DNA from 2 places in the Listeria sp. PSOL-1 genome. Region 1 is predicted to be linked to the other one. Evidence: predicted binding sites of a transcription regulator. Region 1 holds the regulator's gene; the other holds the start of a gene.
What was found. Region 1 encodes Rex, which represses fermentation and respiration genes when NADH is low (regulators of the CRP and FNR family bind a similar motif). Its sites were predicted from a motif close to TTGTGAAATATTTCACAA; they were not measured.
Positions count from the first base shown of each region.

Region 1 (16,673 bases):
TTCTGGAATTTTTTTATTTAGCTCAACAACTTGATTCACTTTTTCTTTTAATTCAGGTAGCTTTTGTTCAAGATTTTCAGCTTCACTACCCATTTTTTTTATTTCTGGCATAGCATTTTGCACTTGGAAAACTTTTGATTTTAGCCTTCTAAGAGTTGGAAGCTCGCTTTCAAGATCGATTCCTGCTTGATTAAATGCTGTTAATACAGCTTTACTAATCGTACCGATAAATTCTGTACTAATCTGGCTTACGACTGTCGTTGCACCTTTTTCAGTCATTTTAGGGGCAATAGCATTAATTTTTTGATTGACAGAATAATCAACGTTAGGCTTTTTATCCTCGCCAGTAACGACTGAAACCATATCTTTAGAAAAACTTTTTGGAATATGAATCGCCGCATAGTATTTACCACTTTTTACGCCCTTTTGTGCTTGCTTATTGGAAACAAAAGTCCAGCCTAACTTATTGTTTTTCTTAAGTTTTTTTCGTAATTCCTCGCCAACATTGACTTTTTCAGGCTTTTTACCAGGAATTTCTACCTGAGTGCCTTTGTCATCAATGGCAACAGCAACCTTAATGCCTGATGTGTTTGAATAAGGATCCCACAGCGCCTTAATGTTAAACCAAGCATAAAGTGAAGGTAGGATAATGAGCGCAATAACGAGCAAAAGGGCAAGTGGCGCTTTGAATAATCTTCGCCAATCTAGAATGAAGATCTGGTATACTTTTTTCATTAAAGCAACCTCCTTTTCCCTTAAAATCATCTTTTCTATGTAACCCCAGCCATTATACAAATTTGTTTTAAGAGATGCAAGTTTTGTTGTTCTTTTATTTTCTTACTTAAAAATATTTTCGACGCCAAAAAATAACGGTTACACAAGCAGTAATAACAAATGTAAAAATCATAATCCCCGTAAAAGCAAAACGATCATGCATAAATGGTAACTTTACATTCATACCATAAATACTACCAATAATTGTTGGCAATGACAAAATAATCGTGAATGAAGCTAAGAATTTCATCACGATGTTTAAATTATTGGAAATCACTGAAGAAAAGACATCTGACATTCCACTGATGATTTGTGTATATGTATCCGTCATGGCAATAGCTTGCTTATTTTCAATCATTACATCACGAAGTAAATCGTGATCCAGTTGATTTTCAGTAAAATGCTCGGAATCTTTCATTTTATCAAGGATAGCTTTGTTGGATTGCAGCGCTGTAGCAAAAAACACTAAACTTTTTTGAACCGCCATAAAGGCATAGAGCTGCTCATTTTTCATTGCTTGTTTAATTTCGCCTTCAAGTTTGTTCATCATGCTAATCAACTTATACAGATCCTTCAAAAAATAAGAAGATACGGTATATAGCATTTGCAGTAAAAATTGAATATGATTTTTGGTATCAAAATGATCATCTTTTGAATACAGAATATGGTTCGTTATCGGATTTTCTTTTAATGAAATGGTTAAAATGATCTCTTGCGTTACAATAATACCAATTGGTAGCGTTTCAAACATTGCATAACCTAATTCATCTGATGTTTGGTAGGGCGTTTCAACAATCACTAGTGAATGCGTAAAGCTCTCTTCTACATGTTTCATTTCAATTCTAGAGCGTTCTTCTGAGTCTAGTGCATCAAAAAAATAGGTTTTTGGTATATCATATTGTTTACTTAAAGATTCAATTTCTGATTCTGTGGGGTCGATAACTTTAATCCAGGCTCCTGTTCCTACTTCTGCTTGTTCGACTTGTTTCATCATCTGGTCTTCTGCTGTTTTATAATATGTAATCATTTAATCCCTCTTTCTTTTTGCTAGCTAGCAAAGCATAACACGTATCAATAACCTTTCCCGAAAAGTACACACCCCAAACTAAAAGATGTGATTAGGTCAACCATTTATGACCCAATCACATCCTTTTTATTATTTATTTAAATGACTATGTCTAAAACCATAAGCAAAATAGATGACAAGGCCGATAACAAACCAGATGCCACAAGCAGTCCAAGTAGCTGCTGATAAACGCGTGATTAAAAAAGCACACAATAAAAATGAAACAATCGGAAGTACTGGATAAAATGGTGTTTTAAATGCGCCACTTGCAATATCTTTTTTGCGTCGTAAAAAGATAATTCCTAGTGATACAACCATAAATGCAAGCAACGTTCCAATGTTAACAAGCTCGGCAAGTTTATCAAGTGGGATAAGGCCAGCAAAAACAGCGACAATCGTTGCGTAAGTCCATGTATTTTTTACAGGCGTTTTATATTTTTGATTAATTTCAGCCATGCTTTTTGGTAAAAGTCCATCACGTCCAAGTGCATAAACAAGTCTTGTTCCGCCATACATCATAACAAGAATAACGGTAATCATCCCGACAACTGCACCAAGTGAAACAATTCCAGCAACCCAGTTTTGATTAATCACTTGTAAAGCAAATGCTACTGGATCAGTTACATTGAGCTTCGTATAAGAAACCATACCTGTTAGCACAATGGATACGAGCATGTAAAGCAGCGTACAAACCACAAGTGAACCAATAATTCCAATTGGCATATTGCGTTTTGGATTTTTTACTTCTTCAGCAGCTGATGATACTGCATCAAAGCCTAAATAAGCAAAGAATACAAGTGCTGCCCCGTTTAACACACCGCTAAAACCAAATGGCATGAAGGGCTGCCAATTGGTTGGTTTTACATAAAAAATACCAACAAGAATAAATAATAAAATAACACTTACCTTCAAAATAACCATAACCCGATTCACCCTTGTTGACTCTTTAATTCCACGAGTGAGCAACAAAGCAATTAAGAAAATAATAATAATAGCGGGTAAATTAATAAAAGTTCCAGCTGCAGGATTAAAAGAACCTGAGATTGCATGCGGAATTTTAATATGGAAGCCTGATAAAAAGGCATTTAAATAAGAGGACCAACCGCTTGCTACAGAGGCAACTGCTAAACCATATTCAAGAAGTAGTGCCCATCCAAGTAGCCAAGCAATAAATTCCCCAAAGATCACATAGCCATACGTATACGCACTACCGGCAACAGGGACTGTAGATGCGAACTCAGAATAGCAAAGTGCTGCCAGTGCACATACAACTGCTGCAATAATAAAAGAAAAAACAATGGCTGGACCAGAATGGATAGCTGCAACAGTTCCTGGTAAAATAAAAATACCAGTACCAATAATAGCACCGACACCAAGCAACATTAAATCAAATGCGCCTAACGTTTGCTTTAAATGAGTATGGCTACTCATTTGCCCCAATAACGTATCTATTGGTTTTCGTCTAAAAAGTTGTTTTAACATATCTTCTCTTCTCCTACTTTCAAAAGGTATGTTTCTATCATATGCTTTACCGCTTTAAAGGTCAACACTTTTTTTCGCAAAAAGTATAAAATATTGCATAAAACGCTCCGAATCAAAAGATAGGAACAGCTGAATCAGAGCGTTTGCTTCGTTTCTAATTCGTTTTATCAAAATTTGTAGCCATTTGTAATGCTTTCATTGGGTCCATTGCATAAACAATATATACTGTACGACCTTCTTGCCACATCACTTGATTTCCAGTTAGGCTTGTATTTTTTTCCGAGTCTAGTTTGACACTGCCATATTTATTTGGAATCGGCAATGATTCTTTTTCCAGAAAAGCAACCGTTTGTTTAGTAAGCGGCATATAATCCCCATTGTTAATATTAGAAGCATGTACGGACAATGCCCATCTGCCTTCATTCCAATTCATGTATTTATTGCCAGCACCCGCATCGGGATAACCTTTAATGTCATGCCCCAAATCTACTGGTTTAGCACCTGTTTTTGAAAAGTCGGTATAGCCAATAGCTTCTTCAGCTGCTTTTTCACTTGAATATGTTTTCTTTTCAATACGGCCTATTTCTTTAGCATTTTGTCCATTTTTGAGTTTTTCATTATTGATTGGAATGGGCTTGTCGCTTTCAAAAAAGTCGACAACATAGCTTGCACTACTACCTGCTGTGGTTGCTGTAAGGTGCATTTTGCTGGATGAAAGTGGAATTTGTTTTGGTAAAGCTATCCCTTTTTCTGCAATTTGTTTTTTTGTAGCCGCTAAGACTTGCTGCTCTGTTAAGGCTTTTGTTTCCCCTTGTTTTTGTTGATCATTTTCGTTTGTCATAGCCGTATCTTCAACTTTTTTACCTTTATCTGTATTCGTATTATCTGATTTTGCTTGATTACTTCCACAGCCAACAACTAAAAAGACGATACCGAGCGTTGATAATGCGATCCATAATTTCTTCATTTTTATCACCTCATTTTTTGTTTTCCCGTTCGTTTTTAGATAAAACGTTTATCCTAAATTTAAAAGTATTATTTGCACTGATACACACGTTGAGGTAAAATTAGCAATAATGGGGAAGTGTTAATATTTTTCCGTTAATTTTATTTTAGAAAGAGGCTTACACTGTGTTAATTATTTTTTTTCTACTGATTATAGGTGAATTTGGTTTAGCTTATTTCCAAGTGTTTAGCGATCCAAGTTTATTAAGCTTTTGTGCGGATTCTTTATTTGTTATGATTCCTCTTCTTTTGGTACATAGTTTCGCACCAAAAAGAGCACATGTTTACTGGTATGCTGGTGTTACAGCCTTTATTGGAATTTTAATGCTTATTCTTGTGTTATATGCTCGCTTTTATAATGAAGTAGCCACATATCACAGTTTCTCACTTATTGGCGAAGTAGGTGTTGTGAAAGATAGTGCAACCAGCTTGCTTAAATGGTATGATTTGCTATTTTTAATCAATTTAATACTCTTACCAATTATTCTCTACCTTGATCTAAAAAAAGGAATTCGCTTCAAAACGTTTAAACTTAATCGAACAAAATTAGGACTTAGTACAACATCACTTATTTTACTGATTAGTTTATTTACGTATGATATGATGCACAAAAATATTATTAGCGATCAAAAACGCGCTGAAAAAATGGGCTTTTTCACTTATAATGTCGCGACGGCTCTAACTGGCAATGCTCACGTTAAAGCAGCGGATGTTACAGCAGACAACATCCGCAACTTAAAGGGGGTTAAGCTTAAGAAAAAACCTAGTTACTTTGGCGCTGCTAAGGGAAAAAATTTAATTATTATTCAACTTGAGTCCTTTCAACGTAATTTAACAGGTACAAAAATAAATGGGCAGTCCGTTACACCAACACTCGATAAATTGGAAAACGAAATGCTCTATTCTGATCAATTTTTCCAAACAGTTTCAAAATCAAATACAGCAGATGCTGAATGGTCTGTTTATACGTCTACTTTCCCAAGTGGTTATTATACCAATACACAAACTTATGGAGATCGTGTTATTCCTTCACTACCTCGTGTTCTTGGTAAAAACGACTATAAAACAGCAACATTCCATACAAATGATGCTAGCTTTTACGATCGCGATGAATTTTATCCAGCAGTCGGTTTTGATAAGTTTTATGATCGTAATTTTTTTGGGAATAATGACGTTATTGGTTTTTCACCAAGCGATGAAGTGCTTTACAATAAGACATTACCTATTTTAGAAGACCATTATAAAAAAGGGCAAAAGTTTTATGCACAATTGATTTCTGTAAGCAGCCATATGCCTTTTATCATTCCTGAAGATAAAAAAGAACTTGTGCTTCCAAGTGATTTGCAAGATACACAACTAGGCAATTATTTTGAAGCTGTCCATTATGCTGACAAACAGCTTGGACATTTCATTGATAAATTAAAGGCGAATGGTATTTGGGACAATTCTATTGTTGTAATGTACGGAGACCATCATATTATCAACACTGGAAGTTTAAATACGCAGGAGAAAAAATACGTTAACCAAAGCAGTCAATTAAAAGCACAACCTGCTGATGATTATCGCATACCCTTTTACTTACATGTTCCTGGTACAAAACTAGCCGGAAAAATTGATAATATCGGCGGTGAAATTGATATCATGCCAACTGTTCTAAATCTACTTGGTATAGATGCTAAGAAGCAGATTATGTTTGGTGAAGATATTTTAAACACAAAAAATAATTTTATTCCGGAAAGATACACGATGCCTGAAGGAAGTTTTCTCGCAAATGATTACATGTATGCACCTGATGAATCATTTGAAACAGGAAAAGCAACAAATTATACCGGTACAAAAAAAGAGCTAACAAACGATGTCAAAGAAAAATTTGATGCTAGTCGAAAACTCTTACAATATTCAGATAGCTATGTTGAAAACTTGCCAAAACAAGCAAAGGATCGTAAATAAAAGTCTACATTGAGTCTGGAACATTATACGCCTCAGCTATTGCTTAAAGAAATAGAGCGTAGGGCTAAATCGAGCGAAAGCGTTTGTATTAAAGAAGTTTGCCAGAAGCGGAGCGTACAAAGCTGTACGTGAGAACCGGCAGTCTAGCAAGCTTCTTTAATGTGAGCGCTTGTCACCGATTTATTTTGCGTATGTTCCAAAACTGCTATATTATTTCTTCCAATTATGGCGCTTAAATTCAAATTGTTTCATCCATGGTCGACCTTTCTTAAGTGCAAAATAACCAATGATAGCTATCGCAAGAGCACCTACAATATCAACAATAATATCCCCCATTGTATCGGCCAAAGCTGCTCGTCCAACAAGTGGCGTGCCAGAAGATGTCATAAAACGCTGCATATTCAGCCCAAGTAAACCATCAAACGTATACTCATATACTTCCCAAAAGGCTCCAAGTGTCACAGCAAAACAAAATGAAAAAACCGCGATAAATCCTGGTTTCATTTTCATCACAACATTCTCATCAGCATTTAAGATGCTAACAAAGGAGAATCCACCAGCACCCAACATTGCACCACTAAAAGTGTGTAAAATTTTATCCCAATAAGGTACAATGGCATAAAATTTCTGAATCGTTCCTAAATAAATCGCACCATAAAGAAAGATAACAAATAAAATATAAACAAGTCCTGGAATCTGAAACTTAAAACGGCGCGCTAAAATACTTGGTAAAGCAAGAATAACGATACCAAGAATAATTTCTACTAATAAAAAGATATAATCTCCTTGAAGCGTAACTTTCGGCCCTTTTACAGGCTGCCTTACCGGTGCTGTAAAAATCTCGAAGATCGTAAATACAAGCGATATACCCATTGAAACAAAAATAAATGCTGCAATCCATTGTGGCCAGCGTAATTTTTTCAAGAAATTCATTTTGCTTCCATCCTTTCTTTTCCAAATACTAAAATAGAAAAAAACCAACATATAACGCTGCAAAACAAGCCTAAGCAGCGTCATAAATTGGTAAAATCTTTTAATCGTTTTTTGACGGATAATTTTCTAAGAAGTAAATTAACGTTCGTAGTTCTGTCGTCAGATCAATATGGTGTACACGTACTTGTTTTGGTACACTAATCCGTGCAGGCGTAAAGTTTAAGATTCCTTTTACGTTTGCTTCAAGAAGTTTATCAACTGTTATTTGTGCCTCTTCTGAAGGTACTGTAAGAATCACCACTTCTACGTTATTTTCTTTTAAAATTTCTTCCATATTATTAAAGTGATAAATTGGAATCCCTTGTTGTATTGTTCCAACTTTTTTAGCGTCTACATCAAAAGCAGCAATAATCTTGATATTATTGTTTTTCATAAAGTTATAATGCAGTAAAGCCATACCAAGATTCCCTACACCAATAATTGCTACGTTTGTTTGTTTATCTTGACTTAGTGTTCTACTGAAAAATTCCAGTATGTAGGATACGTTATAACCGTAACCTTTTTTACCTAAAGCACCAAAATATGAAAAATCACGGCGAATCGTTGCTGAATCTACTTTAACAGCTTCACTAAGTTCAGCAGAAGAAACACGTTCTTTTCCCGATTCATGCAAATATTTTAAGTAACGATGATAAACCGGCAAACGTTTAGCAGTTGCTTGTGGTATCCTCGTTGTTTCGTCCATCATAATTTAATTCCCTTCTTCCTAGTTTGTTGGCCTTAAAAAGTTCGATGCAGTAAAAGACTGTTTTCACATTCACATGACTGCTTTTATACTATAAACATTTCACAAATGATGCACAAACTTTTTGCTCACTCTTGCTAAAAAATATTTACTGACCACACTTTAATTCTTTTATCTTTTTTATTTTAACGTAAAATCACAATAAATGCTAGTCATTTCACATGCTAATCAAAAGATACTGTCATTGCATGTGCCTTAGCTTTGCGATACACTTATACTTAGGAATAATTTAGGAGCGGAAAAAATGATTTTATTACAAGTACAGCAAATTAACAAATATTTCGGAGCAGATCTTATTTTAGAAAATATGTCTTTAGAAGTAAAAACAAACGATCGTATTGCTCTTGTTGGTAGAAATGGAGCTGGAAAATCGACACTATTAAAAATTATTGCTGGCCAAATGAGTAGCGATAGCGGCTCGATTTCAAAACCAAAACAAGTGAAAATCGGCTATTTAGCGCAAAATACCGGACTGGAATCAAGCAAAACAATCTGGCATGAAATGTTAAGTGTTTTTGACGATTTAAGACAGATGGAGCAAGAACTACGCGAATTCGAGCAAAAGCTTGGCAAACCAGAAATCTATGAACAACCTGAAAGCTACGCTCAACTTTTAAAAGATTACGATCTCATGCAACATCGTTTTAAAGAGCTTGGTGGCTATCAATACGAAGCAGAAATGCGCTCCATTTTGCATAGTTTACACTTTTATCAGGAGGATTTTGACAAATTGATCGCTTCACTAAGTGGTGGTCAAAAAACCCGACTTGCACTGGCCAAATTATTGCTTGAAAAACATGATGTTTTAATTCTTGATGAGCCTACAAACCATCTTGACATCGCCACATTATCTTGGCTTGAAAATTATTTACAAAACTATTCAGGTGCACTACTAATCGTGTCACACGACCGCTATTTCCTCGATAAAGTCGTAAACCAAGTCTATGAAATCAGTCGAACAAAAATCAAGCGTTACACGGGAAATTACAGTCACTACCTAAAGCAAAAACAAGCGCAATTTGAATTAGATCTAAAAAAATTTGACAAACAGCAAACACAAATCAGTAAACTAGAAGATTTCATCGCTCGTAACATCGCGAATTCTGCTACAACCAAACGGGCACAAAGCCGTAGAAAACAACTAGAAAAAATAGATTTCTTAGATCGACCTCAAGGGCATGAAAAAACAGCTCATTTTGGTTTTACATTTAAACAAGCAAGTGGTAAAGATGTTTTATCTATCGATGAGCTTTCAATTGGTTACCCTAACAATCAAGCTACAGCTGAGCAGATTACCTTTGAAGCCAAAAGAGCTGATAGCATCTCTCTCATTGGCCCAAATGGCGTTGGGAAAACGACTTTACTCAAAACTTTAACAGGAGAACTACCCGCTATTTCAGGACATTTCCAATTTGGGATCGGTGTTAAAATTGGATATTATGATCAAGAACAAGCAAAACTGACATCAAACAAAAACATTTTGCATGAAATTTGGGACGACTACCCCGAACGAACTGAACAAGAGATACGGACGACATTAGGCAACTTCCTCTTTTCCAATGATGATGTCTTAAAAATCGTCAATACATTAAGCGGTGGCGAAAAAGCTCGATTAGCGCTTGCTAAACTAACTTTATTAGACGCGAATGTCTTAATCCTTGATGAGCCAACCAATCACCTCGATATCGAAAGTAAAGAAATTCTTGAAGCGGCTTTAATCCATTTCGCAGGCACCATCTTATTTGTTTCACATGATCGTTATTTTATTAACAAGATCGCTTCAAAAATTGTTGAATTAACGCAGACAGGCACAACCGTTTACCTTGGTGATTACGATTATTACCAAGAAAAAATAAGCGAAGCAAAAGAAATAGCTCGCCTCAAACGCGAAGAACAATTAAAAAACAATACCACGCTTAAACAAAATCAACCCAAAAGTGCCAAAACCTCTTATAAGGAAAGTAAAGAAAGTCAAAAACTCATTCGTCAAAAAACACGCCAGCTAGCAGACATCGAAGTACAAATGGAAAAAACAGATGCTAAAATTGCCGAATTAGAAGAAAAACTAACGGAGCCTGAAGTCTTTGGTAACCATGAAACTGCTCTAAGAATTACAGACGAATTAGACGGATTAAGACAAGTAGCAGATGCTTTAATGGAAGATTGGGAAATGATTAGTGAAGAACTAGAAGCATTGAGATAAAGAGGCCTAAAACAAAACAATTTTTCTTACATAAAACACTGTTTTGTTCCAGGTCTTCTTATTCCAATAATGCCAATATTTGTTCATAACTTTCACAACTTCTTATATCATTTTCTTTTAAATGATTATAAAGATAAGAAAAAATTTGCGAATAACTGGTGGCATTTTGATCTACTAAAACAATTAATATTCCATAAATCAATTCATCATTTAAGGAAACTGCTGCTTTCAAATGGATATATAGCAGTCTAAACTGACTATGGTGATTTAATTGTGTCGAAATATGTGGCATTGACACATGGTTAACAACCAATTGATTTCCAGCAATTTCTCTAAGCTTAATTTGTTCAGCTTCTTTAACAGATAAAAGCTGCTTCCGAACAAAATAATCCATCCCCGCATTTAGTGCTTCTATAAATCCTTTATTTTCTGCCTCTAAACAATAAAATGTCTCTTCTTTAAAATTCTCTTTCAAGTGATTTCTAATGGTTACTTGTTCAATTCGCTTCCGAATATTAGACAGATCCGTACTACTAAAAAGCCCATCATATTGATAATCAAAGCGAAACGCTTCCGTTAGCATAAATTCTTTTTCACCAATAGTGAGGTCGTACGTCGTGTTTTTAAGCGCGTTTTTTACTTCTTCCATTGTATGTACAACATCGACCTCGATCCCTTCAATCTGTTCGGTTAGCATCATTGAATTAATACTGCCAATGGAATACTTATCTTCTGCCATTAATACGTGGATCGTTTCATTACTTGCCATACTTTCCTCATTGATCACATAAAGTGCAAGGTAATCTGGATCAATATAAACATCTTTAAAATAAAGCGAAATTTGTTGGACAAATGCTGTGCTAAAATCGAATGAAAATGGATTTTTTGACTTTAAAATCCGAATTTGTTCACTCGCTTTGCCGTCAAAATAATTTGGAAAAGCAAGGTTACGCAAAAGATGATTTTTAATTTGTTCTAAAAGCTTATTCTCTTGATAAACTAAGTTATACGTTTGGTTAATCTTCCGTAAAATGGGAGATAAATCAATCGTCAGTAATTGCTTGCAACACGCAGCTTTTTCAATCATATATGAATGGTATTTCGTCGCTGTTTGACAAGCGAGCCATTGCGCTCGTTTTTGCTTAGAAGTCATGTAACGCATCCATGGTTCTTCATAAATAGAAGCTTCGTCAACAACTAAATTCTCTCCGCTACTTACTAACAAACTACTTAGGATATCCAATTTTTTATAGGATGATTCATTAATAAAAATGCCTTTATTAGATTTAGATGTAATCTGAAAATAATTGAGATATTTTTCGTTGCTATTTTTAATGATGTTCATTATTTCTTTTTTACTAAGATATAATTTTTCTTGAATCTCGCTTATTGAAAGGGCTGCATGTGTTAAAAGTTCAAAAAGAAGTGTCCGCTCATCTGCTTCTAGTTTTAAGAGAAATTTATTCAACAAACGCTGATTAATAATGTTTAATTTATAACCACGAGAACGCTCAATATAGCCAATTTTCTCTTCTTTTAACCAAAAGTCAATCATGATAATATCGCGTACAATCGTCCGCCTTGAAACATGTAAAAATTCGCTTAGTTCTTCACCTAAAAAGAAATTTCCTCGTAACAGGTCCAATATTTTTATTTGCCGTTCGTTTAACATAATTTAAGAATGCAGCGCCCACTCCATCCTATTCAATCCCTCCTCTAATTTTTTAAGCGGACAGCCGATATTCATTCGTAGGTATTGTTGATCTCCGTATGTGCTTCCAGGCATAATCCCCACATGTCCCCGGTTGATTAGACGATTCTGCAACTCATCTTGTTTCCATTTAATATCTGATACATTCAGCCAAGCTAAATAAGTTGCTTCTGGCATTTCAAAGTCAATTTCTGAGATTTTTTCTGCAAGGAATTTTTGAAGAAAGTGAAAATTGTTTTTTAAATATTGCTGAAGCTCTTGTACATACTTTTCGCCATGAGTATAACCAGCTATCATACTTTCAATACCAAAGATGCTAGCAGAAGATACAGCATCTCGCTGCTTCAATGTAAATAAAAATTTTTCCCGCAAGCTTTCATTAGGGATAAATGCATAAGATCCACCTAATCCTGGCGTATTAAATGTTTTTGAACTTGAACAACAAAGCGCCACATTATCTTCTGCAAAACAAGTGATTGGTGTATACTTTTTTTCACCTAAAATAATATCTCGGTGGATATCATCTGAAATAATAAAAACATTGTAACGCTTGCTAAGCTCATTCATTCTTTTTAATTCTAATGGGCTAAAAACTTTGCCGGTGGGGTTATGTGGGTTTGTTAAAAGAAAGACTTTCGTATTCTCCTTAGCAAAATTATGTTCTAACGCGCTCCAGTCGATTTGGTATCCTTGATCAGCAGCACCTAACTCTATTTTTAGAAGTAGGCGTTTATTCGCTTCAATTGCACTAAAAAAGGCGTCATACATCGGTGTAAAAACAGCAACACCCTCACCTTGTTTTGTTAAAAGACAGATCAGCTTGCTAATAGTATACATAACACTTGGACTATACACAATCCATGATGGTCTTATTTTTACTCGTGGATCTTTTTCAAACCAAGAAATAATACTTTGCTTATAGGCCTCATGATTCCAACGCGTATAACCATAGACAGGATGCTTCATGCGCTCATTTAAAGCAACTTGAATGGCATCTGGAACAGCAAAATCCGTATCTGAAATAGAAAATGGTAAAATATCACTTCGACCAAAACGATCTACTGTATAATCCCACTGCGTACTATATGTTCCGGTTCGATCAATCTGTTGGTCAAAATCTATTTTCACAATCATGCCCCCCCTTCTAAATCGTTGTTTGTATTTCCTCAACTGACTTTTGTTCCTGTACTTTTTTCGCCTGGTTCTTTAACCAAGCTGTTTTGAAAACAATAATAAACAAAACATTCAAGAATAAACCAACGCCTACAGTTAAATAGAAGAAATACCATGGTTTTTCTAAGCCAATTAATGGATCAAAAATGCCGATTCCTGGTGCAATTCTTTCGATATTAAACATAATCGAAATCGCACCAGCAATTCCGCCTGCTAATGTATTTGCTGCAATCATGGGAATAGGAGCGGCTAAAGCATAAGGAATAGCAGGTTCAGTCGCCACCGTTGCACCAACAATAAAAGCGCTAATACTTGTACCGCGTTCTTGTTTTGTAAATAGCGTTGGTCGAATCCATGTAGCAATTGCCGCTGCCATAGGTGGAAGTAGCGTTACAACCCCAACAATCCCGTACCAATTATAAACACCGGAGCTAAGTAGCGAAAAAGCAAAGAACCATGCTGTTTTATTAATCGGTCCACCCATATCAAAAGCAAGCATCGCTCCAATAATAAAGCCACTAAATAATTTCATTGATGTTGGAATTGAATTTAAAAAGCTTAACATTTCAGTCATCAGCCAAGACATCATTGGGCCAATCGCAAAATAAGTCAATAAGCCAAAAAGAAGCAATGTAATAAATGGAATTAACATAGAACCAAGGAGTGGTTGAAATGCTTTGTTAAGTTTTACTCGTTTGAAATATTTTACAAAATAACCAATTGATAAACCAAGGACCACAGCACCTAAAAATCCTGCTCCTGATTTCGTTCCAAGTAAATCAGTGCTATTTGCTAAATAAGTAACCAAAAATGCTGGTGCAAACGCTGGTTTATCACCAATCGCGCTAGCAATATATGCACCCATAATTGGGATCATAAAAGTAAAACCCAAATTCCCGATTGCAGTCAAAATCCAAGCAAGTGATGGACGAACCCCTTCACTAAGCGCTACATTAGGCATACCAAACTGAATAAGCATACTGCCTAAAGCAACGAGCAAACCACCACCAACGACAAAAGGTAAAGCAGCTGACACACCAGCCATGAGGTAGCTCATAATTCCCTCTTTGACAACAGGTTGATCATTGCCTAATTTTACCTTAGAAGCATGTAAAGTCGTTGCTTTTTGTTCAATGTTATCAAATAATGTATCAATATGTTTAAGCGCGTCAGAAACAGGAAGTTCAACTACTTTTTTTCCATCGAAACGGGCTCGATCTTCAACTGATAACCCTTTTCCTAATGCCAAAATGACATAATCTGCTGCTTCGATTTGAGCGTTTGTTAGTTTATTTTCCACCCCGCTAGCACCTTGTGTTTCGATATGAACCTCGTAACCGAGTGATTTACACTTTTGTTCAATCGCTTCAGCTACCATATAAGTATGGGCTATACCTGCTGGACAATTGGTAATTCCTACAATCTTCATTTTTCTCACTCCTTATTAATGATTTAATACTAAATTAATTTCATTTAGTATTTGTTCCGCATTTCCATTTTTCAACAAATCGGTAAATTCTGTATGCATCAATTTACGACTAATCTTTGCAAGCAATCGTAAATGAACATCATCTTTATTATCAGGTACTAGTAAGCAAATTAATGTATGGACTGGTTGATTATCTAATGCTTGCCATTCCATCAGCTTGCCATTCCTTACAACCAAAATAGTTGGTTCTTTTACAGCTTTATTTTTGGTATGTGGAATAGCTATATTTTTGCCAAATCCTGTTGTTGATTCTTGTTCTCTCTCTACTAAACCTTGATAAACTGATTCAACGCTTGTTGTACGCCCATTTTCAAAAGCTAAATTTGCTAAATAACGAAAAGCTTCTTTTTGATTTGTAAATTCTGTTTGTAAGTTAATCAAATTTTTTTCAATAAATGTCATCTTCATATCCCTCACTTCATATCTTATAAAACTAGTATATGCTGTATGGAAGAAAACGTTAACATTCTTTTTGTCGCAGATGAAGTGACAAAAAATTTGGGTCATAAACAAAATAAATCGGCAACACACGCGCGCGATTAAAAAAAGTTTGCCAGACTTTCGGTTCTCACGCACAATCGTACGCGCTTTCCGGCTTCTGGCAAACTTTTTAAATACAAATGCTTTCGCTCGATTTGTCGTATTCGAAATGTAGAATTTACGCTATTCGTACGTAGCTGATCACTCAACGTCTCTTATGATTATATAAAGTAACCGTACGTAGCATTACGGAAAGAAAGAGGAAAAACAAGATAACAAAGGTCATATAACGCATCCAGAAAGACTCCAATTTAAACCCGCCTAATTTCTCTAGTCCAACTTGAGCCCCCATCACAATTAGTGTTGTTATGGCTAACATAAAAAAAAGCTGGATATAACGTTTCAAAGTAAAACCTCCTCGTTTTTGCCGCTTTGCTATTTTTACCCCTAATGTATAAGCTTCTTCTTTTTTCTTCTTAGACAGCTCTTTTTTTCGAAATGTATTCGTCAATACTAATTCTGCCATTCTATGCATGCCTGCTTGTCTTGTGATGTCATCAATTTGATTGAATGTTGTATTGGTTACTCCGGCTACGATATTTTCAAAACTACCTTTATAACAAGACGTAATCGTTATGTATGATTTCCCCTTCAAACGATAAGGAATGAGCTGAGCTTTTGATGAGGTTAACACGAATTGGTTTCGATAAACATCAAAAAAATTCTTTAATAGGCCACTCATCCCATTCCAATAAGTTGGTGTTGCAAATATCAAACAATCTGCTTGTTCAATTTCTTGACCGATTTGTCTCAAGTTATTCCCCTTTAAATCCTGATCTCCTAAATAGAGGCACATCGTTTCACAACCATTTTCTTTTGCTCCAAGTAAAACCTCGTCTAACATTTGAGCAGTCAAGCCAATTTTGTTGGTAGTTCCTAGTATCCCGATTACTTTCATTTCACTCCTCCTTATTATTTAAATAAAAGAATGTTGAAGTTCAGGCTCCCATCATTAAATTCCGTCTTTTATTGTATCATAACTTTACTAAAGAGAGCATATCAGAATTTAGATAATCGACCTCAATGATTGATTTTAATACTAGGATCTACCTTATTTTTAACTTGCGTAAAACGAATCTTAGACTGCATGCTTTATCATTTATTCATATCGCTCATTTTTTTACTCCTTTTCAGATGGTTAATTTCACTTTTCTAAAATGGTATCGCTTTTATCTATTCTAGTTTTTTGCGTTTATGATCAGCACTTACTTATCCGTATTTTTCTCCAAGCTATCTACGGCTAAAAGAGCCGCTTCTTCTTTTGTTGAAATAGGTTGCCATTCTAAGAGTTCTTTTGCTTTTGAATTGCTGACTTGCCGGTTCATTTCTAAAAATAATCGACCTTCTTTTGCATGTTTACTAAATAATGAAGCCAATTTTATCTGCCAATTAGGGACTGTTTTTGTGACCACTTGATCGGCTAGTTCTGGACGATTGCGCTTAATTAATTGCGCAATTTCTAGTAGTGAAATTTCTCCATCAGAAGAAGCAATAAACCGTTGCATAGCTGCTTTTGGATTTGTCATAGCACGAATGTGTAAA
Region 1 covers NZ_LR760298.1:262,810-279,482, reverse strand. Annotated here, with positions in the region: gene G6Q10_RS01350 (YhgE/Pip domain-containing protein) at 1-735, opposite strand, end outside; gene G6Q10_RS01345 (magnesium transporter CorA family protein) at 842-1,801, opposite strand; gene G6Q10_RS01340 (branched-chain amino acid transporter BcaP) at 1,931-3,322, opposite strand; gene G6Q10_RS01335 (hypothetical protein) at 3,477-4,289, opposite strand; gene G6Q10_RS01330 (LTA synthase family protein) at 4,454-6,277, shown strand; gene G6Q10_RS01325 (DUF2238 domain-containing protein) at 6,488-7,201, opposite strand; gene G6Q10_RS01320 (redox-sensing transcriptional repressor Rex) at 7,311-7,958, opposite strand; gene G6Q10_RS01315 (ABC-F family ATP-binding cassette domain-containing protein) at 8,260-10,218, shown strand; gene G6Q10_RS01310 (HTH domain-containing protein) at 10,277-11,890, opposite strand; gene G6Q10_RS01305 (MalY/PatB family protein) at 11,894-13,057, opposite strand; gene G6Q10_RS01300 (PTS fructose-like transporter subunit IIBC) at 13,074-14,531, opposite strand; gene G6Q10_RS01295 (fructose PTS transporter subunit IIA) at 14,547-14,993, opposite strand; gene G6Q10_RS01290 (flavodoxin family protein) at 15,277-16,029, opposite strand; gene G6Q10_RS01285 (SDR family oxidoreductase) at 16,337-16,673, opposite strand, start outside.

Region 2 (16,673 bases), 670 kb from region 1:
ATTTTTTCCAGTGTAACCTGATGACTTAAAGCACGAAGACCTGCTGCTTGGATGACAGGCCCATCTGCTACTGGATCAGAAAATGGGACGCCTACTTCAATGGCTACCGCCCCATTTTTTTCTAGAAAAAGAAGCTGCTCTTCCAAATGATCTAACCCTGTATCTCCTGCCATAATGTATGGAACAACAAGTGGTTTATGGGAACTTTGCAATTGTTTAGTTAACGTTTTCATGCTTTTTCACGCTCCATTTTTGCTTTTATTTGGTCAATATCTTTATCTCCCCGGCCAGATAAACAAACAATAATGCTTTCATCTCTTTTCATTTTACGAGCTAATTTAACAGCAAAACTAATCGCATGTGAACTTTCAAGTGCAGGAATAATCCCTTCTGTTTCACATAATAATTGAAAGGCCAAAAGAGCGTCATCATCTGTTGCAGAAACATATTTTGCTCGGCCGATTGTATGAAAATAACTATGTTCTGGCCCGATACCTGGATAATCTAATCCCGCTGAAATAGAAAAAGCTTCAAGGATTTGCCCGCTTTCATCTTGTAAAACATCCATCATTGCACCGTGTAAAATTCCTTTTTCCCCTTTAGCAATCGTGGCTGCATGTTGATTTGTATCTAATCCTTTTCCAGCAGCTTCTACACCATACATTCTGACTGTTTGATCGTTTACAAACGGATAAAACAAGCCCATCGCATTGCTTCCCCCACCAACACAAGCAACAAGCGCATCTGGCAATTTATTTTCAAACGCTAGATGTTGTGTTCTTGCTTCACGGCCAATGACACTTTGAAAATCGCGAACCATTTCTGGAAATGGATGCGGTCCAAGAACAGAGCCCATAATGTAATGCGTATCTTCTACATGACTTACCCAATAACGTAAGGCCGCATTCACTGCGTCTTTTAGCGTTTTGCTCCCTGAGGCTACACTAATTACTTTTGCACCTAAAAGTTCCATTCGAAAAACATTGAGCTGTTGCCTTTTGACATCTTCTTCCCCCATAAAAATAGTGCACTTCATATTAAATAAAGCTGCAACAGTCGCTGTCGCCACCCCGTGTTGCCCAGCACCTGTTTCTGCAACGATCTTTTCTTTTCCCATTTTTTTAGCAAGGAGAATTTGGCCCATTGTATTGTTGATTTTATGTGCCCCTGTATGATTTAAATCTTCTCGTTTTAAGTAAATTTTGGCACCGTTAGCATGCGCGCTTAGCCTCTCAGCAAGATAAAGTGGTGTTTCTCGGCCTACATAATGTTTTAAATAAGCGTTTAACTCTTCTTTAAATGTTTCTTCGTTTTGGGCATTCTTGTAGGCTTCTTCTAATTCAGTGATCGCATAAATTAGCGAATCTGGTACAAACTTCCCGCCAAAGTCACCGTAAAATCCTTGTTTATCTGGCATTTTATAATTCATTTTCTGACTCCTTTACTGCTTTTATAAAAGCGTTTATTTTTTGAGGGTCTTTTTGTTGATTCGTTTCGACACCGCTAGAAACATCGACTGCCAGTGGATGGAAATAATGGATAGCCGCTTGAACGTTCGCTGCTTGTAATCCGCCAGCAATGATTAATCTTTCTTTTGGAAGTATTGCTAAGTCGGTTTTATCCCAGCTAAAAGTTTTACCGTCTCCTGGCGTAGGAGCATCTAGTAAAATCATGCTCTTTGGATAATCACCTATCGCTACATTTGGCTTACCATTAACGATTTTGATTGCCTTGATGGTTGGAATAGGGATTTGTTCAATAAAGTTTCCCGTTTCCTCTCCATGAAGTTGGACCAAATCAAGTGGTACTTTATTGATGGCTTCCTTTACTTCCTCTAATGTTGGGTTTACAAACACTCCCACTTTCTTGATAGAACCTGGTAATTCTTTCACTAGTTTAGCAGCCGTTTCCATTGTGATCTGCCGTTTACTTGTTGCAAAGACAAATCCAACAAAGTCTACTTTTACGCTTACTGCACTTTTTATATCTTGTTCATTTTGTAAGCCGCAAATTTTGACAAGGGTCATTTCTCCACCTGCAATTCTGATATTTTTTGTGCGATATGGCTACTTTTCATAAGTGTTTCTCCAACTAAAACAGCTGCATAATACTCTTTTATTCGTGTGACATCTTCTCTAGTTTTAAAGCCAGATTCACTAATATAAAAACGATCTTTTTTATCTTGTAAAAGGAGTTTTTCGCTGGTTGAAATATCTACTGTAAAATGGTGCAAATCCCGATTATTAACGCCTATCAATTTCGCATCAATCTGCTCAGCTAGCTCTAATTCTGTTTGATTATGCACTTCAACTAATACTTCTAAATCAAGATGGATCGCTTCTTCATAAAGACTTTTCAATTTTTCAGGCGAAAGTGCAGCAACAATTAATAAAACAACAGAAGCTCCATGATTTTTAGCGCGAATGAGTTGCTTTTTGCTAATGATAAAATCTTTACATAACACCGGAATGGTGACCGCATCACTTACTTTTTTTAGATCCGTTATGTTTCCTTTAAAAAAATAAGGTTCGGTTAATACGGAAATCATTGCTGCACCAGCCTGTTCATATGCTTGTGCTTGCTTTACTGGATCGACGTTTAAATCAATCACGCCTTTTGAAGGTGAAGCTCGTTTTACTTCAGCAATCACTTGGATTTGATTTGCATTTTCTTGTAAAATTTCAAAAAACTTTTTTCTATGCTTACTATCATAAACTTTTTCATCTGGTAAATGAGCAACTTCTTTTTGTTTTTCTTGTAAAATTTTTTTTAAAAATGGCATGATGATCTAATCTCCTTTTGTTTTTCTTGTACTTCTTTTAGTTTAGCAAGTGCTTTTCCGCAAGCTACGATGTCTTTGGCCTCTCTTATGCCTTCGTTCATCGTTTTTGCTTTTCCACAAGCAAAAAGCCCCAGCCCTGCATTTAATAACACTGTATCAAGATAAGCACCAGGCTCCCCACGAAGTACACTTTGCAAAATCTCGGCATTAAACCGAGCATCACCGCCTTGAATTTCTGAAAGAGAATAAGAGGGCAAGCCAATATCTTCTGGCGTAAACTGCAATTTTGTTATTTCATTTTTTTTTAAAATGGCAAGATGATTGACCCCGTGAAGTGCTGCTTCGTCCATACCACCTGGTCCATTTATAACAACAGCTCGCTCCCTTCCTAAATTTTTCAAAACAGATGCGATAACTTCTAATAAATCCCTGCGATAAACCCCCATTAATTGTGAATTTAATGGAATAGGATTGGTTAGAGGGCCAATGATATTAAAGATGGTTGCTGTTGCTAGTTGTTTTCGCACAGCTGTTATTTGTTTCATTTTTGGATGAACATTTGGCGCAAATAAGAAAGTAAGATTTGCTTTTTTTAGTAAATGAGCTATTTTTTCAGGCGTCGTAGCCATTTCTATCCCTAATTCGCTTAAAACGTCTGCACTTCCAGATTTACTTGAGATGCTCCGATTCCCATGCTTAGCCACCGGAATTCCCGCTGCGGCTAAAATAAAAGCAGCTGTTGTGCTAATATTAAAACTACCGGAGCGATCACCACCTGTCCCACAATTATCCATGACATGATACGCGACACCAGGGATTTTAAGTGCTAATTCTTGCATAACTTTCGCAAGCCCAGTAATTTCCTCAACCGTTTCGCCTTTGATTTTGAGTGCTAGGAGTAACGCGCCCATTTCAGCATCTGAGAGTTTGCCGGAAAAAATAGTAATGGCTACTTGTTTCATTTCTTCTTCTGTTAAATTTTTTTGATCATATAGATTTTGGATAAGTTGACGCATTGAATTTGCTCCTTTCTATCACTGCAATAAAATTTTTCAGCATTTGCTTTCCTTTTAATGTTCCAATCGATTCCGGATGAAATTGGATGCCATAAACTGGATAACCTTGTAATTTTATGGCCATAATTTCTTGATCATCTAAAGCTACAGCTGTCACCTCAAACAATTCTGATAAACTTTCTGGTTTGATGCTAAGCGAATGGTAACGCATGACTCGAAGCTCGGCTTTGAGACCATGAAATAACTCGGGATCATTCTGTTTAATGGGTGAGATTTTTCCATGTCTGATTGTTTTTGCTTGAGAAATAGTGGCACCGAAAACTTCCGCAAGCGCTTGATGGCCTAAGCAAATTCCAAGCATCGGTTTTTTAAAAATAAATTGCTCGATGACTTCCTTCATCTGTCCTGCTTCACTAGGTTTTCCTGGCCCTGGGGAAAAACAAATGGCTTCTGCTAAGTGTGCCGTTTGAAGTAAATCAGGATCGTCATTTCGAAGGACAACCACTTCCTTTTCTACTTCTAGATATTGTTTTAAATTGTAAGTAAATGAATCATAGTTATCAACAAGTAAAATCATTTCCCCACCTCCATTAATGCTTTTGCTTTTTGTAAGGTTTCAGCATATTCACTTTTAGCTTCAGAGTCAAATACAATCCCAGCACCAGCTTGCACATAAGCTTTATTATTGTTTAAAACGAGTGTGCGGATGGCAAGTGCAAAATCACAATTCCCGCGGTGTGTATAATAACCAATAGCTCCTGCGTATGGCCCGCGTTTGACGTTTTCCCATTCATAAATCCGCTGCATCGCGCGTATTTTTGGAGCCCCACTAACGGTTCCAGCTGGCAAGGTTGCTTTTAAAGCATCCATTCCTGAAAGGCCTGGCTTAAGCTTTCCGCGTACAACCGAAACAATGTGCATTAAAAAGCGATAACGCTCAATTGCAAGATATACAGGGACTTCTACGCTTCCAGTCTGACAAATGCGCCCAAGATCATTACGGCCTAAATCGACTAGCATGCGGTGTTCGGCTAACTCCTTTTCATCATGTAATAAAGAATAAGCAAGCGCTGTGTCTTCCTGTTTTGTTTTGCCACGAGGTCTCGTTCCTGCAATAGGATTTGTTGAAATCATTTGATTTTTCTTGCTAATTAGGCTTTCTGGTGATGAACCAATTAGCTTTGTTTTGCCAAAATCGATATAAAATAGATAAGGGGATGGGTTTAGTTTGCGTAAATGTCGATAATAGGTAAATGGATCGGTATTAAAATCCGCTTCTAAACGCTGTGATAATACGACTTGGAAAAAATCTCCTTGTTTAATGAAACTTTTCGCACGTTCTACTAAAGCCATATATTCAGCTTGTGTATAATTACTTTTAAAATCCATTGGAGTAACTGGCATAAGCTGATGTTCACCTAGCTTTGTTATCACTAATTCTTGTTGTTTTTTTATCAAGGCTGCTTCTAATTCAGATTCTTGACGCCCGCTATACGTATTTTCTTCTACCAACGTTACTGTTTCCTTTTCATGATCAAATATTAAATAGGAATCATACAAGAAAAAGTGAATATCTGGTAACTCGCGCGAGTCATACGGTGCATCACCAATCTTTTCATACAATGAAGCAACATCATAGCCAACATAACCAATAGCTCCAGCTTCAAATGGTAGCTCTTCTACCTGTGTTTTTCTGCGAATTAAGCGCTCAAGTTCAGCAAGCGGATCAGAAACGATCTTCATTTCCCCATCTATGATATAGTTCGTGCCAAACACCTTGATTTCATGTACTGGGTTATACGCTAAAATAGAATAACGACCTGTCTCGGTATTTTGTTCTGTTCCTTCTAACAAACTTTTATATGTCCCTGATATTCTTTGATAAATCAACATCATCGTAAGTGTATCGGCTGCTAATTTTTTTATTTTACGCATTGTTTTACTCCTCTCTTTTTAAAAATTAAAAAACCCTCTACAAAATAAATTTATTTTGTAGAGGGCGAATTATCGCGGTACCACCTCATATTAGGAAACTCGTTCCCATCTCATTCGCCAAATAACGGAGGCACCCGTTTTCCCCTACTTCGATTGTTCAAGGAAACTCTTGCAAGGCCCATTCGAATAGAAAAGAATACCGATTTGCACCAACCACCGGCTCTCTTAGAAAACTTTTCATATTCTACTATTCTTGCTTAACGATTTTTAAATATGGCGGCAAATAAAAAAGGGCCTCTCTCCATGTCTATCAAAGACAAGGACGAGAGACCCGTGGTGCCACCTTGGTTAACTAACAATTATTAGTTCGCTTCATTCCATCTATTACTTTTTTTCGTAAATGGTGCCTTGTATAACGATAAGGCTTAATCGCTGGTATCCTACTAGAAAAAATTCGTTCAGACCAGTGGCTCCAAAGTCCATTCACATCATTTCCGTTACTGATTCGCACCAACCATCAGCTCTCTTTAAAACTTCCATCATGCTACTTACTCTTTTTCATCGCCTCTTTTTAGGTTGTTTTTATGTTAACAGATTCGTTTTTATTTAGCAAGTTTTTTTGAGTAAAAAATAATAATATAGGCCTTTATTCCCCTTTTTTCTTTTTGTGATAGTTTTCACGTGAAGGAATAGACAAACTTTTTTGGATCAGTTATACTAACAATGTAACCAAAGGGGTTACGATTTTTTCACATCATAAGGGTCATATAGCACACATGGTGGTCCTATATGGTCCCACAACACGAGGAGGACAATATTATGGCAGTTAAAGAAGAAACGACTCAAGAATTTTTAGAGGTACAAAAAACAATCAATCTATTAGCCAACAATGGTCAAGAGGCACTGAAATCATTTGAAAGTTACACACAAGAGCAAATTGACAATATCGTTCATCAAATGGCACTTGCCGGTCTTGATCAACATATGTCTCTTGCAAAAATGGCTGTCGAAGAAACAGGTCGAGGCCTATACGAAGATAAGTGTATCAAGAATATTTTTTCAACTGAATATATTTGGAATAATATAAAAACAAATAAAACAGTTGGCATTATCAATGAGGATAAACAAACTGGTATCATCGAAATGGCTGAACCAGTGGGCGTTGTTGCAGGTGTCACACCTGTAACTAACCCAACTTCCACAACCCTCTTTAAAGCAATCATCGCTATCAAAACCCGTAATCCAATTATTTTTGCTTTCCATCCAAACGCTCAAAAGTGTTCCAGAGAAGCTGCGCGTATTGTTTATGAAGCTGCTATTCAAGCTGGTGCTCCTATGCACGCGATCCAATGGATTGAAAAGCCATCCCTTGAAGCAACCAAACAATTAATGAATCATGATAAAGTAGCTTTAGTCCTTGCTACTGGAGGTTCAGGAATGGTTAAATCTGCTTATTCAACGGGCAAACCTGCACTTGGTGTTGGCCCAGGAAACGTCCCAGCTTATATTGACAAAACAGCAAAAATTAAACGAGCAGTGAATGATATTATTCTTTCTAAAACATTCGATCAAGGAATGATTTGTGCTTCTGAGCAAGCGGTTATTGTTGATAAAGAGGTGGTCAAAGCCGTCAAAGAAGAATTTGCAACCAATGATTGCTATTTTGTAACAGGCAGCGAATTAAAGAAATTAGAAAGTTATGTCATCCCTCCAGAAAAAGGCGCGCTTAATCCTGATATTGTTGGTAAGTCTCCCGTTTGGATTGCTAAACAGGCTGGGTTCACCGTACCAGAAACAACAAAAATCTTAATGGCAGAAATTAGTGGCGTTGGTGATTCTTATCCTCTTTCACATGAAAAATTAAGCCCTATCCTTGCTTTTATTGAAGCAAAAAATCAACAAGTTGCTTTTGATTATGCTGAAGCAATGCTAGAATATGGTGGTTTAGGACATTCAGCTGTTATTCACTCAACAGATCAAGAAATACAAAAACAATTTGGCTTACACATGAAGGCTTGCCGAATCATTGTTAACGCACCATCTTCACAAGGTGGAATTGGTGCTATTTATAATCATTTCATTCCTTCCCTTACACTTGGTTGTGGTTCTTATGGAAAAAACTCCATATCACAAAATGTGAGCGCAACAAATTTACTTAACATAAAGCGTATGGCAGATCGGCGAAATAATATGCAATGGTTTAAACTCCCTCCCAAAGTGTTTTTCGAAAAATATTCAACACAATATTTACAAAAAATGGAAGGTTTAAATCGTGTTTTTATTGTAACTGATCCTGGAATGGTTGAATTTAAATACGTAGAAGTAGTTATTGACCATTTAAAACGCCGTGAAAATGAAGTGAGCTTTCAAGTATTTGCTGATGTAGAACCAGACCCATCTGATGTAACCGTTTATAAAGGGGCTGAAATGATGAAAGCTTTTAAACCTGATTGTATCATTGCTTTAGGTGGCGGCTCAGCAATGGATGCAGCTAAAGGTATGTGGCTTTTTTATGAACATCCAGAAGCCTCCTTCTTTGGCTTAAAACAAAAATTCATTGATATTCGTAAACGGACATTTAAATATCCTAAGCTGGGTGAAAAAGCTAAATTTGTTGCGATTCCAACAACTAGTGGTACCGGATCAGAAGTCACCCCTTTTGCAGTCATTACAGATAAAGAGAATAACATTAAATATCCATTAGCTGATTACGAATTAACACCTGATGTTGCTATTGTTGATGCCCAGTATGTTACTACGGTCCCAGCTCATATTGCAGCAGATACAGGGATGGATGTTTTAACCCACGCAATGGAATCCTTTGTTTCTGTCATGGCTAGTGATTATACACGTGGTTTATCTATTCGCGCTATCGAGCTTGTTTTTGAAAACCTTCGTGACGCTGTTTTAAAAAGAGATCCAGATGCTCGCGAAAAAATGCATAATGCTTCAGCAATTGCAGGTATGGCCTTTGCTAATGCTTTTTTAGGAATCAATCATAGCTTAGCTCATAAAATTGGGCCAGAATTCCATATCCCTCATGGACGCGCCAATGCGATTTTAATGCCTCATGTCATTCGCTATAATGCAGCAAAACCTAGAAAACATGCCCTCTTCCCAAGATATGAAAACTATACCGCCGACAAGGACTATCAAGCCATTGCTCGCATTCTTGGCTTAAAAGCAAATACAATAGAAGATGGCGTTACATCCCTTGTGAATGAAATTATTAAACTTGGTAAAGATATTGGCATCAATATGAGTCTCATGGGACAAAATGTTGATAAAAAAACATTTGATACTGTAGTTGATACTTTAGCTGACCGAGCATTCATGGATCAATGTACAACTGCAAACCCCAAGCAACCACTTGTAAGCGAATTGAAACAAATTTATGTCGAGGCTTATAAGGGCGTATGACTTGAAAAAGAGCGATAAACAAAGAATAAGAAAAGCTTGTTTATCGTTTTTTTTTTAAAATAATTTCTTATAATTCAGTTAAATTATAAAAATAACATGTATTACATCTTACGACCTAGGCAAAATGTGAAATGTTCTGATATAATAAAACCTAACTCTAACTAAGGAAGTGACAAAATGGCACAATTTGTTTTACAATTACACGAAATAACTAAAAAAATCGGCAGCAAAACGATCATACATGATATCAGCTTCGACATTGAACCAGGTGAAGTTTTTGGACTTCTTGGCCCAAATGGTGCTGGTAAAACAACCATTATTCGATCCATTGTCGGTCTGATCAATCGCTCTTCTGGGAAAGTGATCATAAATGGCAAGGATATTGATAACCATTTTAAAGAAGCCATTGCAAATATTGGTGCAATCATCGAAAATCCAGAATTTTATTTATATATGAGTGGTTTAGATAATCTAAAGCAATTTGCACGAATGAGTCGGAAAGAAATTAGTGCTGCACGAATTGATGAGGTCATTGAACAAGTTAAATTAACAAATGCCATTCATCAAAAAGTAAAAACTTACTCGCTTGGTATGCGTCAACGCCTTGGCGTAGCACAAGCACTACTTCACAACCCGACTTTACTTATCCTCGATGAACCAACGAATGGATTAGATCCTCAAGGCATGGCTGAATTCCGTGAACTTATTCGCTTACTGGCTAATCAAGGAACCTCCGTTTTGATTTCCAGCCACTTACTAAGTGAAATTCAACAAATTACGGATCGCTTTGCTATCATTGAAAAAGGTAAATTAACTCATATTCAAACGATTAGCGATTTAGAAAATACAGCGCAAATGCTTTACCGCATTCGCGTATCAGACGTAAATGCTGCAAAACAAGCACTTCTTGCGCTAAATCTAAATATCACAGATAGCCAAGAAGATATGTTAGAATTTGAAATTGAAAAAGAACAAATTGCACAAGTTGCCAAAGCTTTAGTAGCTAATCATATTGATTTACTAGAGCTTGTACGACAACAAGCCTCCCTAGAAGAGCGCTTTTTACAACTTACTAACAGAGGTGAAGAATAATGGGAAATTTAATACAAAATGAACTGATTAAGCTATTTAAGAGAAAATCAAGCTGGATTATGCAACTTATGCTAGTTGCCATTGTCTTTTTACTAGCGATGATGATGATGTCTGCTAACAACACAGAAGCCCCTTCAACGGATGGAAATAAAAGCGATGTTGGTATGACCATTTATCAAGATCAATCCGGAAAAACACTCAATGAAGACCAGTATAATGAAGCAAAAATGAATGATGAAAAAGTAAATGAAAAACAACTAACATTAAAAGAAACACTTACATTTTTAAAGCAACAAAAACAAGCGGTTCATTCTAAGAAAGAAAAAGCGAGTTTACAAAAGCAAATTGATTATTACCAAGCTTATGTCGATGCCGGAGAAAAACCAGCTAACAAATCTTTAACTAGCGCTAACTTCTTTTCTTACCTTAGTTCTGCAACAAGTATTGCAACCATTTTTGTTGTGATTGTTGCAAGTACAATCGTTGCCGCTGAATTTTCTGGTGGTACAATTAAGCTTCTTTTAGCACGACCGTATTCACGTAGTCAGATTTTGTGGTCTAAATATATTACTTGCTTTATCTATGCACTATTGACTGCGTTTGTCCTACTTATTAGCTCTCTTGTGTTCTCGTTTATGTTGCCGTATCACTCTGTTCTTTTACCAATTGCGGCTAATTTGGGTGCAACAACTGCACTTAGTCTTGCTATCCAACTTTCGCTTAGCAATTTGCTCTTAATGATTTTCTATGTTACTGTTGCTTTCTTCTTCTCAAGTGTTGTTCGTTCACAAGCACTTGCAGTCGGCGTCGGCATTGGTACATTATTTTCAAGTAGTATTTTGGCAAGCTTACTTCCGCTTGCTATTGAAAAATATGATTGGCTAAAATGGTTAGTCTTTAACCTACTCAATCTCAATCAAACGGTTCAGGGTAACATGACACCTGGAGAGTTAGCGATTTGGCAAATGGGGATTGGCATTGTTATTTATATGATTGCTATTTTAATCCTAACATTTACGATTTTCAAAAAGCGTGATGTTGCTTTAACTTAATAGGTTCTACACTCGAACACGATAAATCGAGCGAAAGTGATTGTATTGAAGAAGTCTGGTAAACTTCTTCAATACGATCACTTGTCGCCGATTTTTTTATGTCAAAGATTGGTTATACTTTGGACAAGTCACTTGATGATCCTCAATGATTCCGATCGCCTGCAAATAGGAATAAATAATGATTTCTCCTACAAATTTAAATCCTCGCTTCTTCAAATCAGCACTAATTTGCTTAGATAAGTTATTTTTCACAGGCCTATCTTGCTCTGATGTCACTTGATGAATCACTCTTTTTTGATTCGTAAAATGCCACATATAATTAGCTAGGCTACCGAATTCTATTTGAATATTTTGTGCAGCTTTGGCATTTGTTCGGACGGCTTGGATTTTTAGACGATTACGAATAATATCTCCACGTAAACGAATTTCTTCAAGTTCCTTATCAGTTAAAGCTGCGCAACGTTCTATTTCAAAGTTTTTAAATGCAGCTTTATACCCTGCACGCTTGTTTAAAATGATTTGCCAAGATAGTCCAGCTTGTGCTCCTTCTAGATTTAACATTTCAAATAAATAGCGATCATCATAACTTGGAACACACCACTCTTCGTCATGATACTTTAACATTAATGGGTTATTCCTTGCCCAAGCACATGGCAACCCGGTCATCTTTTTCAGCTCCTTATTCTTTTAATTTATCTCTTAAAACCATTGGCAAAATTCCTCCATGTCGATAGTAATTAATTTCTACATCCGAGTCAAAACGGACAACGGCTTCAAATTTAATTTCTTTACCATCTTCTAAAGCAGCTATAACGGATACGCTATCATGTGGCCGAACATTTTCATCAATTTGAACAGAAATGGTTTCAGGACCGGTTAAATCAAGGGTTTCTGCGCTCTCTCCTGGCTTAAATTGCAAGGGTAAAACGCCCATCATCACTAAATTCGAGCGATGAATCCTTTCATAACTTTTGGCAATAACCACTTGAATACCAAGTAATCTTGTTCCTTTTGCTGCCCAATCCCGAGAAGACCCCATACCATAATCATCTCCAGCTAAAACAACGAGCCCGGTATCACTAGCAAGATAATGCCTCGCAGCATCATAAATAGGCATAACTTCACCTGTTGGAAAGTACGTAGTATATCCACCCTCTTTCCCACCTGCAAGTTGATTTTTAATGCGGATATTGGCAAATGTGCCACGCATCATTACCTCATGGTTCCCTCGTCTTGAACCATAAGAATTAAAATCACGGATGGCTACACCACATGATTTTAAATATTTTCCTGCGGGCGTATCTTTTCCGATCGCTCCAGCTGGGGAAATGTGATCTGTTGTAACAGAATCACCAAACTTACCAATGACTCTTAAATTAAGCAGAGGCTCCACGCGGCCTATTTCAGGAGATAAATCAACAAAAAATGGTGGATTAGCAATATACGTAGAATTTTCATCCCACTTATAAAGTGCTTCATTTGTCGTTTCAATTGCATTCCATGCTTCATTTTCATCAAATACACGTTGATATTCTTCACGGAAAAGAGCAGGTGTTACGGTGTCTTTGATCAATGCATCGATCTCTTCACGATTAGGCCAAATATCTTTTAAATAAACATCTTTTCCTTGTCCTTTTCCAAGTGGTTCATTTAATAGATCGATGTTTGTTGTTCCAGCAAGTGCATAAGCGACTACCAGTGGTGGTGAAGCAAGGAAATTAGCTTTGACTAAAGCATGAATCCGTCCCTCAAAATTGCGATTACCGCTTAATACTGCAGAAACAAGCAAATCATTTTCTTGAATCGCTGCTTCAATTTCTTCTTTTAAAGGGCCAGAATTCCCAATACATGTGGTGCAACCATACCCGACTAAATCAAAACCTAGTTTTTCCAAATAAGGTAACAAGCCGGCTTTTTTTAAATAAGCTGTCACTACTTTTGAGCCTGGTGCAAGCGATGTTTTAACAAACTTGGGGACCTCTAATCCTAATTCAACCGCTTTTTTGGCAACAAGGCCGGATGCGATCATCACATGGGGATTTGATGTGTTTGTACAACTTGTAATGGCAGCGATAGCAACAGATCCCGTTTTCATCCTTGATTCATCGCCATTTCCAAAAGTAACCCTTGCTTCTTTATGCCACTCATTTTCTTGTAAACCAAAACCTTGATTTCCTACTGGTCTTGTTACAGCTTGCTCAAATACTTCTTTCATTTGGCTTAATGGGATTAAATCTTGCGGGCGTTTTGGCCCAGATAAATTCGCTTTAATCTGACTTAAATTAATTTCAACAACTTCTGTATATTCTGGTTCCTTTGAATAGCGTGTATAAAATAAGTCGTTTGCTTTGAGATAGGTCTCAACAAGCTCAATTTGTTCTTCTGTTCGTCCTGTTAAGCGTAGATAAAGAAGCGCTTCGTCATCTACTGGGAAAAAACCACACGTTGCCCCGTATTCTGGTGCCATATTCGCAACTGTTGCACGATCTGCAACAGGAAGACTTGTTACGCCCGGACCAAAGAATTCAACAAATTTGCCAACAACTTTCTTTTCGCGGAGAATTTTAGTCACTTCTAAAGCAAAATCAGTTGCTGTGCTGCCACTGCTTAGTTCACCTACTAATTTTACACCGATTACATCTGGAATCTGGAAATAAGAGGGTTGCCCAAGCATACCAGCTTCTGCTTCAATACCACCAACACCAAAGCCAAACACACCAATTCCATTGATCATTGTTGTATGACTATCTGTTCCTACTAAACTATCAGGGAAAACCACTGTACTGCCATTTTGATCTTCTTTTGCTAAAACGACTTGCGCTAAATATTCTAAGTTTACTTGATGAACAATACCTGTTGCAGGAGGAACTGCACGATAGTTACTAAAGGCTTTTTGCGCCCAATTTAAAAACTGATAGCGTTCCATATTTCGTTCAAATTCAAGATCCATGTTCATTTTTAATGCTTCAGGATTACTATAACGATCTACTTGTACAGAATGATCGACTACCAAATCTACTGGAATTTCGGGGTTTATTTTTTCAGGATCTCCCCCCATATCTGCTACACTTTTTCTAAGGGAGGCAAGATCAACAATAGCGGGAACGCCGGTAAAATCTTGTAGAATAACACGCGCTGGCTTAAAAGGAACTTCACCTTCATTACCTTCCTTTGACCAATGAGCTAGATCTGCAATGTGCTTATCTGTAATGATTTGCCCATCACTTTGTCTAAGTACAGATTCTAATAAAATTCGGATAGAATAAGGCAACCTACTGATATCCGTTTTAAGTGCACTTAATTGATAATAGTTATATTTCTTTTTACCTAACGTAAAAGATGATCTTGCTTTTTTCTTCCAACTCACCACTAATGTCTCCTTCTTTAAAAATAGAAATAACATTCTGCTTTAATTGTACAGAAAATAAAACGATAAGTAAATCAAGGGGAATTATTTAAAATTCATAAGTTTTTGTTATAAAAAACAGCAGATCCATTACTTATGATTCTGCCATTCTTTTTGGTATTTTGTTTTAAAAGATAAAATGTCGCGAACATACTTCTTACTGTGATTATAAGCATAAATTGCTTTTGACTCTTCCTTTTGTGCTGCACCGTTATCCGCAAGAAAATTGGCTGTGCTAAACACGGCATCTTCTAAATCCCATGGATCTGCTTTTCCATCATGATTAGCATCTACACCATATCCCCCATGTTTTTTTATATAAGCAGGATCCGTCATATTTTTTTCAGAAATTGCTCCTAGACCGTTTGTTAGTGGGCAACTTTTTTCCTTCCAGCCAACAAAGCTACACGGCATAAATTGCATTGGCCCAACAGCACCTGCTTTTGAGACCATGGGCTCAGAAGTTGAAAATTTGGTCTCAACGCGGTGGATAGCAGCAAGCAAAAACCAGCTAATATGATACTCTTTCGCAGCCGCTTGATAAATCGGGATGTATTCTTGCGGAATAGTTGTTTCATATTTTTGAGCAATATCTGTAGTTTTCGTTTGCATGACAACAATTAAAATAAAAATTAAGAAGGTAAAGAATAAACAAGCGAAAAATAATTTTTTTTGTTTCGTTGTTATCATCTTATCGAGCGAGAATTAAAATCTCACCTTGATCTAAATAACGAACAAAATCTTCTATCTGCTCTGTTGTTAGATCAAAATCCTCCAATAACCGTTTCACACTTTTATCGTCTGTTCTCGAAAACCATTTAGCAAAAGGACCAGCTGCATAAAGCGCTCCGTAATTTGGATTATATACTTGAGGGATAACAATTCCGCCACTTAGCGATTGCAAAATACCCGAAATAATACCAAAGGCCTCTTCGTTCACTGGTTTTTCAATCTCTACTTCTTCCTTCTCTTTAAGCTCAGTTAAATCTTTAGGATGTTTGGCTAAGACAGAAATATCTTCCTTCTTGTAACCTTGTTTTGTTAGCTCTTCAATCTTTACTGTAGCCATACCCTCATTTTCTGCTACAAAAACTTGCCATTTATCCATTTAAAACGCTTCCCTTCTAATCGATTTTCAAAATCTCTTTAATTTCTGCTATCGTTAACTTATTTAGTAACTTTTCACCTGGTTGAATGAGATCATCTACAATCGCTTGTTTCTTCTTTTGTAGGTTATAGATTTTTTCTTCTATTGTACCTCTTGCAATCATACGGATGACCTGAACCACATTTTTTTGGCCAATTCGGTGGGCCCTTGATGCCGCTTGTTCTTCAACAGCAGGATTCCACCATAAGTCATATAAAATAACCGTATCTGCTCCTGTTAGATTTAATCCTGTTCCGCCAGCTTTTAAAGAAATCAAAAAGAGTCGTTCTTCTCCTTGATTAAACGCCTCTACAAGCTCCACTCGCTCTTTGGCTGGTGTTTTACCATCCATATAAAAAGAATGATACCCTGCTTGCGTAAGGCGATCACGAATAATTTTAAGCATGCTTGTAAATTGTGAAAAAATCAAGATTCGCTTATTATTTTCTTCTGCTGTCTGTATTGTATCAAATAACTGCAACAACTTTCCAGAATCATCATGATAATTTTCAATAAAAAGGCTAGGATCGCAACAAATTTGCCGTAAGCGAGTAAGGCCAGCAAGTAGCTTCATTCGCTCCTCTCCTTGATTAAATTCCGTTTTTGAAAGATCCTGTTGAATTTTTTCTAAATAAGCAAGGTAAATGGTTTTTTGTTCTGTGGTTAGCTCAGAGTATAAGTTGGTATCGATTTTTTCTGGTAACTCGCGGACAACCTCTTGCTTTAATCGCCGCATCAAAAATGGAGCAATCATTTTGGCTACTTTTTCATGACTTAGCTCTTTGAATTTGCGTAATGAAGGGAAAAAGCCCGGCATAATGGT
Region 2 covers NZ_LR760298.1:930,306-946,978, forward strand. Annotated here, with positions in the region: gene trpA (tryptophan synthase subunit alpha) at 1-233, opposite strand, end outside; gene trpB (tryptophan synthase subunit beta) at 230-1,429, opposite strand; gene G6Q10_RS04565 (phosphoribosylanthranilate isomerase) at 1,419-2,027, opposite strand; gene trpC (indole-3-glycerol phosphate synthase TrpC) at 2,024-2,782, opposite strand; gene trpD (anthranilate phosphoribosyltransferase) at 2,770-3,798, opposite strand; gene G6Q10_RS04580 (anthranilate synthase component II) at 3,770-4,375, opposite strand; gene trpE (anthranilate synthase component I) at 4,372-5,733, opposite strand; T-box leader at 5,791-6,003, opposite strand; T-box leader at 6,049-6,304, opposite strand; gene adhE (bifunctional acetaldehyde-CoA/alcohol dehydrogenase) at 6,553-9,153, shown strand; gene G6Q10_RS04595 (ABC transporter ATP-binding protein) at 9,331-10,245, shown strand; gene G6Q10_RS04600 (ABC transporter permease) at 10,245-11,297, shown strand; gene G6Q10_RS04605 (DNA-3-methyladenine glycosylase I) at 11,394-11,963, opposite strand; gene acnA (aconitate hydratase AcnA) at 11,977-14,667, opposite strand; gene G6Q10_RS04615 (lytic transglycosylase domain-containing protein) at 14,794-15,393, opposite strand; gene G6Q10_RS04620 (general stress protein) at 15,395-15,811, opposite strand; gene G6Q10_RS04625 (DEAD/DEAH box helicase) at 15,828-16,673, opposite strand, start outside.
Region 2: a site for Rex is predicted at 6,399-6,416, ahead of adhE (bifunctional acetaldehyde-CoA/alcohol dehydrogenase). Genes of this name have one in related genera too.